2 regions of the Microbispora sp. CA-135349 genome follow, and region 2 is predicted to be linked to the other one. Evidence: riboswitches for the same ligand, from Rfam matches in the RefSeq annotation. Region 2 holds a riboswitch; the other holds the start of a gene.
What was found. Region 2 has a riboswitch for glycine ahead of gcvT (glycine cleavage system aminomethyltransferase GcvT). Riboswitches for the same ligand answer to the same signal wherever they lie in the genome.

Region 1: it holds a riboswitch for glycine, as region 2 does, so the genes downstream of both, gcvP (aminomethyl-transferring glycine dehydrogenase) here and gcvT (glycine cleavage system aminomethyltransferase GcvT) in region 2, are expected to answer to the same signal.

Annotation. Positions count from the first base shown of each region.
Region 1 is NZ_CP192001.1:4,040,958-4,049,910, forward strand. It holds gene ACQPZZ_RS18750 (sugar phosphate nucleotidyltransferase) at 1-94, shown strand, start outside; gene ACQPZZ_RS18755 (FHA domain-containing protein) at 442-945, shown strand; gene ftsR (transcriptional regulator FtsR) at 965-1,621, shown strand; gene ACQPZZ_RS18765 (bifunctional nuclease family protein) at 1,698-2,168, shown strand; gene ACQPZZ_RS18770 (MerR family transcriptional regulator) at 2,324-2,941, shown strand; glycine riboswitch at 3,007-3,098, shown strand; gene gcvP (aminomethyl-transferring glycine dehydrogenase) at 3,278-6,103, shown strand; gene ACQPZZ_RS18780 (hypothetical protein) at 6,195-6,746, shown strand; gene ACQPZZ_RS18785 (hypothetical protein) at 6,824-7,231, opposite strand; gene ACQPZZ_RS18790 (alpha/beta hydrolase family protein) at 7,325-7,927, shown strand; gene ACQPZZ_RS18795 (DUF5999 family protein) at 7,924-8,124, opposite strand; gene ACQPZZ_RS18800 (TetR/AcrR family transcriptional regulator C-terminal domain-containing protein) at 8,483-8,953, opposite strand, start outside.
Region 2 is NZ_CP192001.1:2,200,472-2,209,424, reverse strand. It holds gene ACQPZZ_RS10570 (glutamine synthetase family protein) at 130-1,467, shown strand; gene ACQPZZ_RS10565 (aldehyde dehydrogenase family protein) at 1,434-2,819, shown strand; gene ACQPZZ_RS10560 (3-oxoacyl-ACP reductase) at 2,824-3,588, shown strand; gene ACQPZZ_RS10555 (gamma-glutamyl-gamma-aminobutyrate hydrolase family protein) at 3,599-4,288, shown strand; gene ACQPZZ_RS10550 (AfsR/SARP family transcriptional regulator) at 4,798-5,580, shown strand; glycine riboswitch at 5,685-5,782, shown strand; glycine riboswitch at 5,783-5,878, shown strand; gene gcvT (glycine cleavage system aminomethyltransferase GcvT) at 5,921-7,012, shown strand; gene gcvH (glycine cleavage system protein GcvH) at 7,009-7,401, shown strand; gene ACQPZZ_RS10535 (L-serine ammonia-lyase) at 7,426-8,799, shown strand.

The DNA of each region.
Region 1 (8,953 bases), 1.8 Mb from region 2:
CCATCTGTGGGCCGAGGGCCACGACATGGACACCGCGCAGGCCCTCCTGGAGCGCTGGGCCCACGTCGTCGAACACGCCGCAGGCTCCCGCTGACCTGCGGTTTCACTGCTCTTGAAAGATCACTGATCGGATGAATCCCGGTCGAGCGGCCGATGTGCGAAATGGTGCAAGATCATGAAGAATGAAAGCCCGGGCCTGGGGCATCTCTGCCACCAATCGCAAGATCACGGGTGAGGGATGGGGGATCGGTTGGGGGGAGAGGCGGTGCCGAGGGTGGACGGATGCATGTGTCGGGATGGACCTTGAACCGCCGTGGGCTGTAGCGTTGGTCAGTCCGCGCCCATGCGCGGTCTTGACCTTTGTGCCTGATCAGCGTAAGTTGCGGCATTCGCAGTTTGAGCTAGTCCTAGAGCAAGTCGTGAGAGAGGCCGAGCCGTTCGATGCCCAGCGTCTACTGCACGCAGTGCGGTCATGCCAACCCCGAGGATGCCCGTTTCTGTTCACGATGCGGTTCGCCGCTGAGCGCTCCGGCGCCCGTCGCAGCCGACACGACCTCGACGATCTCACTCGATGCGCTCGAGGCGGAGGCGGGCCAGACGCTTCTGCCGGACAGGGCGGCGGTCGAACAGCTGCCCCCCGGCACGGCTCTTCTGGTGGTCATGCGGGGCCCGAACGCGGGCAGCCGGTTTCTGCTCGACAGTGACCTCACTACGGCGGGTCGTCACCCGGAAAGCGACATTTTCCTGGACGATGTGACCGTGTCCAGAAGGCACGTGGAGTTCTACCGGCGCGGCGGCCAGTTCACCGTGCGTGACGTCGGCAGCCTCAACGGCACCTACGTCAACCGTGAGCGCATCGAGGAGTCCCCGTTGCAGGGCGGCGACGAGGTGCAGATCGGCAAGTTCCGGCTGGTGTTCCTCACGCGTGGTCCGGGAGGGTTGTGATCGGTGAGGAGGAGGAGTCATGAGCGCACAGGCCGTACGGGCGTTCATGAGCATCGGGGAGGTGCTCGGCCTGCTGCAGGGCGAGTTCCCGGACGTGACCGTCTCCAAGATCCGGTTTCTGGAGGGTGAGGGGCTGATCGAGCCCCAGCGGAGCCCGTCCGGGTACCGCAAGTTCACCTTCAACGACGTCGAGCGCCTGCGGTACATCCTGCGGGCGCAGCGTGACCAGTATCTGCCGCTCCGGGTGATCAAGGATCAGCTGGACGAGCAGGCGGCCCGCCCGCACGCCGTGTCCGACGGCGCCCCGCCCGTGCGCCTCAGCCGGGAGGAACTGATCGAGGCCGCCGGCATCGACGAGGAGACGCTGGCCGAGATGGAGAGCTTCGGCCTGGTCGCTCCCGTCGCGCGCCGGTACGACGGGGAGGCCCTGGAAGTCGCGCGCAGCGTGGGGGCGCTGGCGCGGTTCGGCCTGCAGGCGCGGCACCTGAGGGCGGTACGCGCGGCGGTGGAGCGGGAGGCCGGCCTGATCGAGCAGGCGGTGGCCCCGCTGCTGAAGCGCAAGGCGCCGGGAGCGATCGCGGAAGCGGACGAGACCGCCCGCGAAATCTCCGGACTTCTCCAGGAACTGCACAATGCGTTACTGCGTGGGAGTGTTCGCGGCGTTCTAGGGCGGTGACCGGCACATCCGCTCCTCCGTGGGTGTTACGTTGAATGCCTGGTGATATGCCGCGACGCTTGAGACGGAGCCGCCCGTGTTGCAGATGGAGGTCGTGGGGGTTCGCGTTGAGATGCCCACCAACCAGCCGATCGTTCTCCTGAAGGAGACGAGTGGTGATCGGTATCTGCCGATCTGGATAGGCATGACCGAGGCGACCGCTATTGCGCTGGCCCAGGCGGAGGAGCCGCCGCCCCGGCCGCTGACCCACGACTTGTTCCGTGACGTTCTTGAGGCCTTGGGGGTGCGGTTGCGCACCGTCAACATCGTCGCGCTCCGCGATGGAATCTTCTTCGCCGACCTGGTCTTCTCCAACGGCGTGGAGGTCAGCGCGCGTCCTTCGGACTCGATCGCGCTGGCGTTGCGTACGGGGGCGACGATCTACGCGAGTGAGGACGTGATCCAGGAGGCGGGCGTGAGCATGCCCGACGACCAGGAGGACGAAGTGGAGAAGTTCCGCGAGTTCCTGGACAAAATCACACCGGAAGACTTCGGCCGGGCGGGCTGACGTGCCGGACGATTTCGGGAGATTACGCTTCACGACGCGCCGGACGGGGTCGTTGACTGACGATGGCCCCGGTCCTACGGTGCAAGGGAAACCACGGTTGTAATTCACGAACCCCCAGATCAGACCGTGGGATGAGAGAAAGCCGGAGGTCCGCAGTGGCGGTCAGCAGCGGCGAGGGTAAGTCGGCCGGCCAGCACGACCCGGTTCGGCAGGCGGCGCGCGAGCGCGCCGGCGAACAGGGTCTGCTGTTCGACGAGCAGCCGACGGCGCTGCCCCAGGGCATCGGATACCGCGGGCCGACGGCGTGCGCGGCCGCCGGGATCACCTACCGGCAGCTCGACTACTGGGCCCGGACCGAACTGGTGCTCCCGACGATAAGAGCGGCTCAGGGATCCGGGTCCCAGCGACTGTACAGCTTCCGCGACATCCTCGTCCTGAAGGTCGTCAAACGTCTTCTCGACACGGGGGTCTCCCTCCAGCAGATACGCACCGCCGTACGGCACCTGCGCGACCGCGGCGTCAACGACCTGGCGCAGATCACCTTGATGAGCGACGGCGTGAGCGTCTACGAGTGCACGAGCGCCGACGAGGTGATCGATCTGCTGCAGGGCGGCCAGGGTGTGTTCGGCATCGCGCTCGGGCGGGTCTGGCGGGAGGTCGAGGGATCGCTCGCCGAGCTTCCGGGTGAGCGCGCGGAGCCCGCCCCGGATGCGGAGGGGGACCATCCGGCGGACGAGCTGGCCCGCCGCAGAAAGGCCCGCAGGACCGGCTGAGATCAATCGGGCAGGAGGGTAGTCATCTCCGATAACGGGTAGCCGGTAGAGTGGAACACGGCCGACGACCTCGTGCGGGAGAGACCCCTGATCGTTCAGGGGCGCCGAAGGAGCAACCTCCCCGGAATCTCTCAGGCATCCGTACCGCACGGACGAGGCGACTCTGAAAAGCAGGCCCGCCGGCCAGGCGGTGCCTCACCGAAGGGGAAAGCCGGGCTCGACCGCCCGGTGAAGCTCTCAGGTCCGATGACAGAGGGGGAGACCGCTTCACGACCGGCCGCGCCCCACGGGCGGGGCGGTCGCCGCAGGTCTCGACCCGCCCAGGAGGCCCTCGTCATGACCGATCGCTCCACTCTTCACGATCTTTCCGCCCCGCCCTTCGCGACCCGTCACATCGGCCCCTCCGATGCCGACCGCTCCCGCATGCTGGAGGCCGTCGGCTACGAGTCGATCGCCGACCTGCTCGCCGTCGCCGTGCCCGAGGCGATCCGCACGCGCGGTCCGCTGAACCTGCCGGAGGCGGTGGGGGAGGCCGAGGCCCTGGCCGAACTGCGCGCCCTCGCCGGCCGCAACCGGGTGCTGACTCCCATGATCGGCCTCGGCTACCACGACACGATCACCCCCGGCGTCGTCCTCCGCAACGTGCTGGAGAACCCCGGCTGGTACACCGCGTACACCCCGTACCAGCCGGAGATCTCGCAGGGACGGCTGGAGGCGCTGCTGAACTTCCAGACGGTCGTGTCGGACCTCACCGGCCTCGGCGTCGCCGGCGCGTCCCTGCTCGACGAGGCGACGGCCGTGGCCGAGGCGATGACGCTGGCCCGGCGGGCGAGCAAGGCGAAGACCGACGTGTTCGTGGTGGACGCCGACGCGCTGCCGCAGACCAAGGCCGTGCTGGCGACCCGTGCCGAGCCGCTCGGCATCACACTGGTGGAGTCGGACCTCGCCGGTGAACTGCCCGAATGCTTCGGGGTCCTCGTCCAGTATCCGGGCGCGAGCGGCCGGGTGGCGTCCTTGCGCGCCGTCGCCGAGCGGGCGCACGCGCGGGGCGCGCTCCTGGTGGCCGCGGCCGACCTGCTGGCGCTGACCCTGCTGGAGTCCCCGGGTGAGCAGGGCGCCGACATCGCCGTCGGCTCCTCCCAGCGCTTCGGTGTCCCCCTGGGCTACGGCGGGCCCCACGCGGCGTACATGGCGGTCCGCGAGGGCCTGCAGCGGCAGATGCCGGGCCGTCTCGTGGGCGTCTCGGTGGACGCCGACGGACGCCCCGCCTACCGCCTGGCCCTGCAGACCCGCGAGCAGCACATCCGGCGGGAGAAGGCCACCAGCAACATCTGCACCGCGCAGGTCCTGCTCGCGGTGATGGCGTCGATGTACGCCGTCTACCACGGCCCGGAGGGCCTCAGGAGGATCGCCCAGCGGGTGCACCGGCACGCGGCCGTCCTCGCCGCCGGGCTGCGCGAGGGCGGCGTGGAGGTCGTCCACGACGAGTTCTTCGACACCGTGCTCGCCCACGTGCCCGGGCGGGCCGCCCAGGTCGTGGCCGCCGCCGCCGAGCGGGGCGTGAACCTGCGCCAGGCCGGCGCCGACCACGTCGGCGTCGCCTGCGACGAGAAGACCACCACCGGCCATCTGCGGGCCGTCTGGGCGGCCTTCGGGGTCGCCGACGTGGTGCTCGAGGATCTCGACCGGGTCACCTCCGACGCGCTCCCGGCCGACCTGCAGCGGACCTCGGACTTCCTCACCCACCCGGTGTTCCACGCCCACAGGTCCGAGACGGCCATGCTGCGCTACCTGCGGCGCCTGCAGGACAAGGACATCGCGCTCGACCGCTCGATGATCCCGCTGGGCTCCTGCACGATGAAGCTCAACGCGACCACCGAGATGGAGCCGATCACCTGGCCGGAGTTCGCCTCGGTGCACCCGTTCGCGCCCGCGGAGCAGGCCGAGGGGTACGCCGAGCTGATCGCGACGCTGGAGGGCTGGCTGGCCGAGGTCACCGGCTACGACCGGGTGTCGATCCAGCCGAACGCGGGCTCGCAGGGCGAGTTCGCCGGGCTGCTGGCCATCAGGTCCTACCACCGGTCGAGGGGCGAGGGCGGCCGCGACGTCTGCCTCATCCCGTCGTCCGCGCACGGCACCAACGCCGCCAGCGCCGTCATGGCGGGCATGCGCGTGGTCGTGGTGGCCTGTGACGCGGACGGGAACGTCGACCTCGCCGACCTCGCCGCCAAGATCGACAAGCACCGCGACGCGCTCGCCGCGATCATGGTGACCTACCCGTCCACGCACGGCGTGTACGAGGAGACGATCGTCGAGATCTGCGAGCGGGTGCACGAGGCCGGCGGGCAGGTCTACGTCGACGGAGCCAACCTCAACGCACTGGTGGGCCTGGCCAAGCTGGGCGAGTTCGGTGCGGACGTCTCCCACCTCAACCTGCACAAGACCTTCTGCATCCCGCACGGCGGCGGCGGGCCGGGCGTCGGCCCGGTGGCCGTCAAGGCCCACCTCGCCGAGCACCTGCCGGCGCACGTGTCGGCCGCGCCGTACGGCTCGGCGGGCATCCTGCCGATCTCCTGGGCGTACGTCCGGATGATGGGCGGCGACGGGCTGCGGCAGGCCACCGAGCAGGCGATCCTGTCGGCCAACTACCTGGCCCGGCGCCTCGCGCCGCACTACCCGGTTCTGTACACCGGCAGGGGCGGCCTGGTCGCGCACGAGTGCATCGTCGACCTGCGGCAGATCACCAAGGAGACCGGCGTCACGGTCGACGACGTGGCCAAGCGGCTGATCGACTACGGCTTCCACGCGCCCACGATGTCGTTCCCCGTCGCCGGGACGCTCATGATCGAGCCGACCGAGAGCGAGGACCTGGCCGAGCTCGACCGCTTCGCCGACGCGATGATCGCCATCCGGGGCGAGATCGCCAAGGTGGCGTCGGGCGAGTTCGACAAGACCGACAACCCGCTGCGCAACGCCCCGCACACGGCCGAATGCCTCACGGCGGACGAGTGGACCCACCCCTACTCCCGGGCGGCGGCCGCCTACCCGGTGCCCGGCCTGCGGGACGACAAGTACTGGTCGCCGGTGCGCCGCATCGACCAGGCGTACGGCGACCGCAACCTCGTCTGCTCCTGCCCGCCCCTCGAGGCGTACGAGGATTGATCGGTTGGGCATGTCGGCCCCGCCCGGCGGCCGGTCTCGTTAAGATCGCGGTGATCGTTCCTCATCACCTGCGACCATGCGAGGCCCCTGTATGACGGCCATCGATTCCGGGCGGCGGTCCGACCGGCTCGACCACGCGCGCCGGCTCGCCGAAGGCGGCGACCTCGACGGCGCTGCCGCGATCTTCGCCGAACTCGCCGCGGACGAGGCCGCGCCGGAACGCGGCGAGGCCGGCGAAGGCCTGTCCGTCGTGGTGGAGCGCATGGCCGAGCGGCTGCTGGAGGACGGCGAGCCCGAGCGGGCCGCCGACGTCCTGCTGGAGGCGCTGTCGGTCAGCACCGTGGCGGATCCGGCGCGCCTGCGGGTGCTGCTCGGCATGGCGCACCTGGAGATGGCGTGCGCGCAGTTCGCCGGGGCCGTGGAGGACAGCCGTCAGGAGGGGGCCGACGCCGGCACCGGCGCGCTCGCGATCGAACTGCTGGCCCGTACGCTGCCGCTGCGCGGCCGCGACGCCGACGCGGAGACCGTGTGGCGGTACGGCCTTGATCACCCCGACGAGGCGCTGGCCGAGCAGGTGCGGCTCCGCCTCGGACGGGACGTGCGTCCCGCCATGGAGGAGGTCGTGGAGGGCGTGGAGGCCTGATCCGGCGGACCGGTCCCAGGCAGGCCGGTCCCAGGCATGACGATCTCAGTGCGTGACGATCTCGGCGCAGGCCGGGCTCAGCGCTGGGAGCGGCGGCTGATGGCGTAGGCGAAGTTGACGGCGATGATTCCGCCCCAGGACAGGAACAGGCCCGGCAGGCCGGCGTTCCCCACCGCGATCCCGGTCAGCGGGATGCCCAGGGCCAGCGACCCCATGACCACGCCCACGGCGCTGTCCTTCTGCTTCACCGGAGGCCCCGGCGGCCGGTGGTGCAGCTGGGCCGCCACCTCGTTGCGTACCCGCGCGGCGATCTCCACGTCGAGCTTGTCGAGGAACGAGTCGACCAGCGCGTCCTCGTACTCCGGGCCGAGGTCACGGCGGGCCGCCATGACTGCGCGCAGGTCCTCGCGAGTCGAGGAGGCCGCCGGCGGCGGGGGGACGGGACGCCCGGTCGCGGGCGGTTGCTGCGATGCGATGTCCGGCACCATGGCATTCTCGCCGCTTGCGAGGGGATCCGCCATCCTCCGATCGGAGGGTCGCCGCCTCCTGCTCCGGTCGGACCCGCTACCGTCACCGGCATGGAGATCGAGACCCCGCACGGCCGCGCCCTGGCCGAGGTGGACGAGGCGGCCGATGCCCGGCTGCTGCTGGTCCTGACCCACGGGTCCGGGGGAGGTGTGGACGCCCCCGATCTGCTCGCCGTACGGGACGCGGTGCTGGCCGCCGGGGGGACGGTCGCCCGGGTGGTGCAGCCGTTCCGGCTGCGGGGCGCGCGGGCGCCGGGCTCGGCGGTGAAGCAGGACGAGGCGTGGCTGTCGATCGTCGCCGGGCTCCGCGGGCGCCACCGGGGCCTGCCGCTCGTCCAGGGCGGACGGAGCAACGGCGCGCGGGTCGCCTGCCGCACCGCGCGCGCCGCCGGCGCCGAGGCGGTGGTGGCGCTCGCGTTCCCGCTGCACCCGCCGGGCAAGCCGGAACGCTCGCGGGCGGAAGAACTGCGGCAGGCGGGAGTCCCCGTGCTCGTGGTCAACGGAGATCGGGATCCGTTCGGCGTGCCGGACGAGAAGGACGCCGCACGTCTCGTGGTCCTCCCGGGGGAGGGGCACGAGTTCAAGAAGGACCCCGCCCGGGTGGGCGAGGCGGTGGCGCGGTGGCTGTTCCCCCCTCTGCCGGTGGAGGGCTAGGCCGCGCTGATGGCCATGTCGGTGGGGCGGTGCGGGGCGATGACGCCGCCGTCGGGCAGCAACTCGCCGGTGTCCTCGAAGAGCACGACTCCGTTGCAGAGCAGGCTCCAGCCCTGCTCTGGGTGACAGGCTATCGTGCGGGCGGCTTCTCGGTCCTTCGCGTCCGCGGTGGGACAGGCCGGTTCATGAGGGCACATCGCCGGGGCTCCGTGTTTATCGTTCGCTCGTTTTGTCTTCCGGTCGTCCAGGGGCGCCGTCGCCGGCGTCCTCGTTCAGGGTGCGAGGGCCCCGGTATGACGAACACCACACTGGACTCCACCAGTCTGCGGCCTGGCCGCATGCGTACGACATAGTCAGTTCGGAGCATTTCCGCCGGTCGGGCAGGGGCCCCGGCCGCACCCCGAGCAGGCTCGCGCACACTGATGTGACCTAGTACACAAGAATGCCCCATTGGGGGCAACGGTCCGACCTCGACACGCCGACGGTCCGATAACCAGGAGATCACAGGTTCCGGCCTCGTGCGCGATGGGATCCGGGCGGCCCGGAACGCGCGTCTCAGCCGCCCAGACCGGCGATCAGCGCGTCGAGGCCGTGCTCGAAGTCGCGCTCACCCTCGGCGGTACGAGCGTCGCGCACCTCGGCGTCGGGGTCGGCCCATCCCGACTGCTGCACCTCCACCGCCACGCTGCCGAACACGTAGGCCCGCAGCGCCCGGACCGCCCCGGCCGGGTCGCCGGCTCCCGCCTCGCGCAGCTGCTCCGTATGCTCGCCGATCGCGATGAGGGCGGAGCCCTTCGGTGGCTTGGTCAGGGCCAGAGACAGCACGCCCGGGTGTTCCAGCAGCGCGGCACGGCTCGCGCGGGCCCAGGCGCGGGCCCTGTCCTGCCAGGTGGTGCCGGCGGCCGGATCGACCGTCACGGCCGTCACGTGCTCGGCCAGAGCGTCCATCAGCGCATCCTTTCCCCGCGGCAGGTGGTGGTAGATGGCCATGGCCTCCACCTGGAGGGCGTCGCCGAGCCGGCGCAT
Region 2 (8,953 bases):
TAGACCACGGCGCGTTTCCGGCCACACCGCGTTATGGGCGTCGCGTTGTTGACGACGAGGGGAGCATGATGCTTGCATGCCCTCAATGGTCTGATTCCAGACTTTTGGACGGGAGGCACCGTGCTCAGCGTGGAGCGACTCCGCGATGACGTCGAAGCGGGCCGCGTGGACACGGTCCTGCTCGCGGTCACCGACATGCAGGGGCGGTTGCAGGGCAAGCGGCTGTCGGCGCGGTACTTCCTGGAGGAGGTGCTGGACCACGCCGCCGAGGGCTGCAACTACCTGCTCGCGGTGGACGTCGACATGAACACCGTGGACGGCTACGCCATGTCGTCCTGGGAGCGCGGATACGGCGACTTCGTCATGCGGCCGGACCTGTCGACGCTGCGCCGGGTGCCCTGGCACGAGGGCACCGTGCTGCTGCTGGCCGACCTGGTGTGGGAGGACGGCTCCGACGTCGTGCCCTCCCCCCGGCAGATCCTGCGCCGCCAGCTCGCCCGGCTCGCCGAACGCGGCTGGACCGCGTACGTCGGCACCGAGCTGGAGTTCGTCGTCTACGACGACAGCTACGAGCAGGCCTGGCGGCGTGGCTACCGCGACATGACCCCGGCCAACCTCTACAACGTCGATTACTCGCTGCTCGGCACCTCCCGCATCGAGCCGCTGCTGCGCAAGATCAGGCTCGGCATGGAGGGCGCCGGACTGTACGTGGAGTCGGCCAAGGGCGAGTGCAACCTCGGCCAGCACGAGATCGCCTTCCGGTACGCCGACGCGCTGACCACCTGCGACAACCACGTCATCTACAAGAACGGCGCCAAGGAGATCGCCGCCCAGGAGGGCAGGTCGATCACCTTCATGGCCAAGCCGAACCAGCGCGAGGGCAACTCCTGTCACATCCACATCTCGCTGCGCGACGCCGGCGGCACCCCGGTGATGGCGGGAGGCGAGCCGTACGGGCTGTCGGAGGTCGGGCGGCGGTTCATCGCCGGTCAGCTCGCCGCGATGCGGGAGCTGACCCTGCTCTACGCGCCCAACGTCAACTCCTACAAGCGGTTCGTGCCCGGCAGCTTCGCCCCCACGGCCGTCAAATGGGGCGTCGACAACCGCACCTGTTCGCTGCGGCTCGTCGGTCATGGCCCCTCCCTGCGCATCGAGAACCGGGTGCCGGGCGGCGACGTCAATCCGTACCTCGCGGTCGCGGCCATGATCGCGGCGGGGCTGCGCGGCATCGACGCCGGGCTGGAGCTGGAGGAGCCGTTCGCCGGGAACGCCTACGACTCCGGGGCGGAGCGGGTGCCCGCGACGCTCCGCGACGCCCTGGCGCTGTGGGAGGGCTCGCCGATCGCCGAGGAGGCGTTCGGCAAGGACGTGGTCGAGCACTACGCCAACAACGCGAGGGTCGAGCTGGCCGCCTTCGACGCGGCGGTCACCGACTGGGAGCTCTATCGGGGGTTCGAACGGCTGTGAAGATAGTCAATCCGGCGACCGAGGAAGTGATCGCCGAGATCGAGATGGCGGACGCCGCCGAGGTGGACCGCGCCGTCGAGCGCGCCCGCCGGGCGTTCCCGGCCTGGAGCGCGGTCGCCCCGGGCGAGCGGGCGCGGCTGCTGCGGCGCTTCGCGCAGGTTGTGGAGGACCACGCGGAGGAGCTGGCGCGACTGGAGATCACCGGCGCCGGGCACACGATCGGCAACGCCCGCTGGGAGGCGGGCAACGTCCGCGACGTGCTGAACTTCTACGCGGGCGCGCCCGAGCGCAACCACGGCAGGCAGATCCCGGTGCCGGGCGGGGTGGACGTCACGTTCGCCGAGCCGCTGGGCGTGGTCGGGATCATCGTGCCGTGGAACTTCCCCATGGTCATCATGACCTGGGGAGTCGCCCCGGCCCTCGCCGCCGGCAACACGGTGATCGTGAAGCCCGCCGAGTGGACCCCGCTGACCGCGCTGCGGCTGGCCGAGCTCGCCCTGGAGGCCGGGCTGCCCGAGGGCGTGCTCCAGGTCGTCCCCGGCGAGGGTGAGGTCGCCGGGGCCCGGCTCGTCGAGCACCCGGACGTACGGAAAATCGTGTTCACCGGCTCGACCGAGGTCGGCAGGCTGATCGGCGCCAAGGCCGCCGAGCAGGTCAAGCGGGTGACGCTGGAGCTGGGCGGCAAGAGCGCCAACATCGTCTTCGCCGACTCCGACCTCGACAAGGCCGTGGCCTCGGCGCCGATGGCGGTCTTCGACAACTCGGGCCAGGACTGCTGCGCCCGCTCGCGCATCCTCGTGGAGCGTTCCGTCCACGACGACTTCCTCGCGCGGCTCGCCGAGGCGGTGCGCGCGGTGAAGGTCGGCGACCCGGGCGACCCGGCGTCGCAGATGGGCCCGCTGATCAGCGCCGAGCATCGGGAGCGCGTCGCGTCGTTCGTCACCGAGGCCGACGTGTACGCCGCCGGGTCGTGCCCGAGCGGGCCCGGCTTCTGGTTCCCGCCCACGGTGCTGGCCGGATCGTCCTCGGAGTCCTTCCGCAGGGCGTTCACCGAGGAGATCTTCGGGCCCGTGGTGTCCGTCGTGCCGTTCGAGGACGAGGCCGACGCGATCCGGATCGCCAACGACACGGCGTACGGCCTGTCGGGATCGATCTGGACCCGCGACGTGGGCCGGGCGCTGCGGGTGGCACGGGCCGTCGAGGCGGGCAACCTGTCGGTCAACTCGCACTCCAGCGTCCGCTACTGGACCCCGTTCGGCGGCTTCAAGCAGTCGGGCCTCGGCCGGGAGCTCGGCCCGGACGCCCTGTCGGCCTTCACCGAGACCAAGAACGTCTTCATCTCCACGGAGTAGATCAATGCAGCGTTTGCAGGACCGCGTCGCCGTCATCACCGGGGCGGGCAGCGGCATCGGGCTGGCCACGGCCCGCCGGTTCGCCCAGGAGGGCGCCAAGGTCGTGGTCGCCGACCTCGACGAGGAGGCCGGCGCGAAGGCGGCCGGGGAGGTCGGCGGCCTGTTCGTCAAGGTCGACGTGGCGAACGAGGACGACGTGGCCCGGATGTACCGGACCGCGTCCGAGGAGTTCGGCGGCGTCGACATCGCGTTCAACAACGCGGGCATCTCGCCGCCGGACGACGACTCCATCCTGGAGACCGGCATCGACGCCTGGCGCCGGGTGCAGGAGGTCAATCTCACCAGCGTCTACCTGTGCTGCAAGCACGTGATCCCGTACATGCGGCGGCAGGGCAAGGGCTCGATCATCAACACCGCGTCGTTCGTCGCGGTCATGGGCTCGGCCACCTCGCAGATCTCCTACACCGCCTCCAAGGGCGGGGTTCTGGCGATGAGCCGCGAGCTGGGCGTCCAGTTCGCCCGCGAGGGCATCCGGGTCAACGCGCTGTGCCCCGGACCGGTGGACACCCCGCTGTTGCGGGAGCTGTTCGCCAAGGACCCCGAGCGCGCCCAGCGCCGTCTCGTCCACGTGCCGATCGGCCGTTTCGCGCGGGCCGAGGAGATCGCCGCCGCGGTCGCGTTCCTCGCCTCCGACGACGCCTCGTTCATCACCGCCTCGGAGTTCCTGGTGGACGGCGGCATCTCCGGCGCGTACGTCACTCCGCTGTAGGGGGATCGTCATGGCCCGTCCCGTCATCGGCGTGACGTGTTACGTCGAGCCGGCGAAGTTCACCGTGTGGGACATGCCGGCGGCGCTGCTGCCGTACATGTACGTCGACCACATCGTGCGGGCGGGGGGCCAGCCGGTCATCCTGCCGCCCGCGGGGGAGCCCGCCGCGCTGGTGGAGCGGCTGGACGGGCTGATCATCGCGGGCGGGGGCGACATCGACCCCGCCCGGTACGGCTCCGCCCCGGCCCCCCAGACCGGCTACATCCGGAAATTTCGCGACGATGCCGAGTTTGGGCTGATGGCGGCCGCGCTAAAGGCCGGGCTGCCGTTCCTCGGCATCTGCCGCGGCCTCCAGGTGCTCAACGTGGCGCTGGGCGGCACCCTCCACCAGCACCTGCCCGAAGTGGTCGGCCACACGGACCACTCCCCCGCCCCCGGCACGTTCGGCCGCGTCCCCGTACGGCTCTCGCCGGGGTTGGCCAAGATTTACGACGGCGAGGACCTGACGCCCGCCCACTACCACCACCAGGCGATCGACCGCCTGGCGGACGGGCTGGAGGTCACCGCCCGTTCCTGCGACGGCACGATCGAGGCCGTCGAAGTGACGGGAGCCGCGTTCGCGCGGGCCGTGCAGTGGCATCCGGAGGCCGACGAGGACGGCCCCCTCTTCCGCGCTCTCGTCGCCGCCGCCCGCCGTTGAGAATCCCGAAGCGGCGCCGCGCCTGAGAACCCCCGCGAGAACCCGCACCCGAGGATCCGGTGTGCGCCGCGGAGCACCCGATGCGACGCCGCCTCGCCCCGTTGGACGCCGTCCGGTGGGACGACGCGCGGCGCACCGGCATGCCGGTCGAGCCCCCGCATAACGCACCCGCCGCAACGCGGCGGCGGCCCGGTGAACACGGCTGTCGCCCTCCTCCCGCGGCGACCGGAGCGGCGACCGGAAACACGCCATCGCATCCTCCTCGGTTTATGTAACCGATTTCATTTGCTGCACGTGCATGTTCGCTGGGCATTCATCGCTTTACGGAACGCAATGCCATGACGGAACTTCCCACCCCGGCGCGCGCCGCGAAAAACAGCAATTTTGACGAATGCAGGGAGAGAGGGATATCGTCAAATACCTATTGAAGCCGCGTCGTCGGCGCGTTCACGCTGCTTTCGTGTGCGAGGGGGATCGTGTTATACGCCGTGCTCGGACCGTTCCTGGCCATGAAACCCTCGGGGGACGTCATCGCCGGGCTCGCCCCGAGACACCGGCAGCTCCTGGCGCTGTTCCTACTCAATCCGAATAACGCGATCCACCGGGACACGCTCATCGATCTGCTATGGAATGGCCGTCCCACTAAATCCGCGCCGCGGAATCTTACCACCTACATCGCACAGGTGCGCAGGCGGCTCTCGCCACGCGACCCCAGCGTTTCTCCGCTGCACACGGTGGAAGGCGGGTACCTTCTTTCCGTGCCGTCCGGATCCGTGGATGCTGCAGTATTCAACCAATTCGTGGCACAGGGCAGAATCGCTCGAGACAATGGCGATTACCACAATGCGGCGAGGATCTTCGAGAGCGCGCTCAACCTGTGGCGGGACGACGCCCTGCTCGGCATGAGGCACGTGGACGAACTGGCCGCCTGGGCCGAACGGCTCGACGAGGACCGGCGTGCGGTGACCGAGGACCTCTTCGACGTACGACTGACGCTCGGGCACCATCACGAGATCGTCGGCGGCCTGGCCCAGTGGGCGAGACGGCATCCGCTGCGTGAACGGCCGCACCGGCAACTCATGCTGGCGCTGCACCGGTCGGGCCGCACCCACGACGCCTCGGCCTCCTACCAGCGGCTGCGCCGCACGCTGGTCGACTGCCTCGGCACCGAGCCGTCCCCCGACACTCAGGCCGTCCACCAGCGGATCCTCACGGGCGACGACCCTTCCTCCACCCTGGCGCGTCTCCACGCGGGGCATCGGCCGCTGCAGGAGTCGGATCACCGATCGTGACCGAAGGCCGGCGTGGACCCGCCGCCGGAGTCTCCATGATGAAATCGGGCGGTCCGGCCGGTTACGGGGGTGGTGGGAGAACCACTAGGCTGGCTGCACACCGGTGACCCCGTGCGGGAGAGCGTCCTGGCATCCGGTCAGGGCCCCTGAAGGAGCAAGCCCTCCCCGCGAACCTCTCAAGGCAAAGGACCGTGCGGGCCAGGTGACCTCTGGAAAGAAGGCCGGAAGGCCTCGCCGAAGGTGAAAGTCCGGCAAAGATCGGACGAAGCTCTCAGGCGCCGATGACAGAGGGGGAGGATGCCCGATAGTTCAACGCAGCATCCGTCCTTCCGAGGTGCGCATGTCCCGATCCACCCCGCTCCGCGGTGTCCATGAACGCCTTGGCGCGACCCTGACCGACTTCGCGGGATGGCAGATGCCCCTGCGCTACGGCAGCGAGTCGGCCGAGCACAACGCGGTGCGAACGGCCGCGGGGCTCTTCGACCTGTCCCACATGGGAGAGATCTTCGTCGTCGGCGCGCAGGCGGGCGAGGCCCTCGACCACGCCCTCGTGGGTCACCTCAGCGTCCTCGCGCCCGGCCGCGCCCGCTACACGATGATCGTGAACGAGACCGGCGGCATCCTCGACGACCTCATCGTCTACCGCCTCGACGAGGACCAGTACATGGTCGTCGCCAACGCCTCCAACCACGCCCTCGTCGCCCGCGAGCTCGCCGACCGGGTCCGGGGATACGACGCGCGGGTGACCGACCGGTCGGACGAGTACGCGCTGGTGGCGGTGCAGGGCCCCCGCAGCGCCGAGATCCTGGCCGCGCTGACCGATGCCGACCTCGGCGAGCTCAAGTACTACGCCATCGTCCCCGGCGTCGTCGCGGGCACGCCCGTCCTGATCGCACGCACCGGATACACCGGCGAGGACGGTTTCGAGCTCTTCGTGCTGAACGAGCACGCCGTACCGCTGTGGGAGGCGCTCGCCGAGGCGGGCAGGGACGCCGGGCTCGTTCCCGCCGGGCTGTCGGCCCGCGACACGCTCCGCCTGGAAGCCGGCATGCCGTTGTACGGCAACGAACTGAGCGCGGCGATCACGCCGTTCGACGCCGGCCTCGGCCGGGTCGTCCGTTTCGACAAGCCCGGCGACTTCGTGGGCAAGGCCGCCCTCGAGCGGGTCGCGGCGAACGGCACCACCCGGCGCCTGGTCGGGCTGGTGGCGCGCGGCCGCCGGGTGCCGAGGCACGGCTACCCCGTCACCCGGGAGGGTGCCGTCGTCGGCGAGGTGACCAGCGGCGCCCCGTCGCAGTCCCTCGGCCGCCCGATCGCCTTGGCGTACGTCGACGAGGACGCCCTGGAAAAGGGTGGCCTGACCGTGGACATCCGGGGCAGCCAAGAACCGGTCGACGTCGTCGATCTGCCTTTCTACAGGAGGAGCAAGTGAGCACCATTCCGGACGACCTGAGCTACACCAAGGAACACGAGTGGGTGGCCGGGATCGAGGACGGCCTCACCGTGACGGTGGGCATCACGGCGTACGCGGCCGAGCAGCTCGGTGACGTGGTCTACGTGGAGGTGCACCCGGAGGTCGGCGCGACGGTCACGGCCGGCGACGCGGTCGGCGAGGTGGAGTCCACCAAGTCCGTGAGCGACATCTTCGCGCCGGTCAGCGGCGAGATCGTCGAGATCAACGCCGCCGTCGCGGACGAGCCCGCTCTGGTCGGCTCCGACCCGTACGGCGAGGGCTGGCTGTTCCGCGTGCGCGTGGAGGAGGAGCCGGACGACCTGCTGTCGGCCGCGGAGTACACCGCGCTGACCTCCGGCGAGTCCTGACAGGAAGCCGAGAGGCGACGATCAATGGCGATCAGCGTCTTCGACCTGTTCAAGGTGGGGATCGGGCCGTCCAGCTCTCACACGGGCGGCCCGATGGCCGCGGCGCACAAGTTCGCCCGCGGGCTGCACCAGGACGGACTGCTGGTGAAGGTCACCAGGGTCGAGGCCATCCTCTACGGCTCGCTCGGGCTGACCGGCAAGGGCCACGGCAGCGACAAGGCGGTTCTGCTGGGCCTGTCCGGCGACAAGCCCGAGCTGGTCGACGTCGACACCGTCGACGAACGGCTGGCGGCGATGCGGGCGAGCGGCACGGTCACGTTGTACGGCCTGCACGAGATCCCGTTCGTGGTCGGCGAGCACCTCGTCTTCGAGCGCACGCTGTCGCTCCCCCACCACCCGAACGGCATGCGGTTCACGGCGTACGCCGACGACACGGTGCTGCGCGAGAAGGTGTACTACTCGGTCGGCGGCGGCTTCGTGGTGGACGAGAACGCCACCGGCGCCGACCGGATCAAGCCCGACGACACGGTGCTGCCGTACGCCTTCACGACCGCGCACGAACTGCTCGCGCGCTGCGCCGAGACCGGCCTGTCGATCTCCGGCCTGATGCTGGAGAACGAGAAGGCCTTCGGCCGTACGGAGGAGGAGATCCGGGCCGGCCTGCTGCACCTGTGGGCGGTCATGGCCGAGTGCGTACGGCGCGGCACCAGCCGCGAGGGCGTCCTGCCGGGCGGCCTCAAGGTGCGCCGCCGGGCCCACCAGCTGTACCGGCGGCTGCAGGGTGAGGCCGACGGGACCGACCCGCTGCGGGCGATGGACTGGGTCACGCTCTTCGCGCTGGCCGTCAACGAGGAGAACGCCGCGGGCGGCCGGATCGTGACCGCCCCGACCAACGGCGCCGCCGGAATCGTCCCGGCCGTTCTGTCCTACTACATGCGTTTCCTTCCGGGCGCCGGCGAGGACGGCGTCGTCCGCTTCCTGCTCACCGCGGGCGCGATCGGCGTGCTGTTCAAGGAGAACGCCTCCATCTCCGGCGCGGAGGTGGGCTGCCAGGGCGAGGTCGGCTCTGCCTGCTCCATGGCGGCCGCGGGCCTCACCGAGGCGCTCGGCGGCACGCCCGAGCAGGTCGAGAACGCCGCCGAGATCGGCATCGAGCACAACCTCGGCCTGACCTGCGACCCGATCGGCGGGCTCGTCCAGATCCCGTGCATCGAGCGCAACGCCGTCGCCTCGATCAAGGCGATCGCCGCCGCCCGCATCGCGCTGCGCGGCGACGGCCGCCACTTCGTGTCGCTGGACAAGGCGATCAAGACGATGCGCGACACCGGCAGGGACATGCTCGACAAATACAAGGAGACCTCCCGCGGCGGCCTCGCCGTCAACGTCATCGAGTGCTGACCCCCACCGTGATCGTGCAGGGTGTCGCACACAGGGCCTCCCACCTGCGCCGATACCGATCGCGACGTGCGGGGAATTCGTGCTTGCCTCTCTGACCTGCCGGAAAGCTCTTCGTGATCACGCAGGCGGGCGGAACGCCGGCCGGGGCCAATAA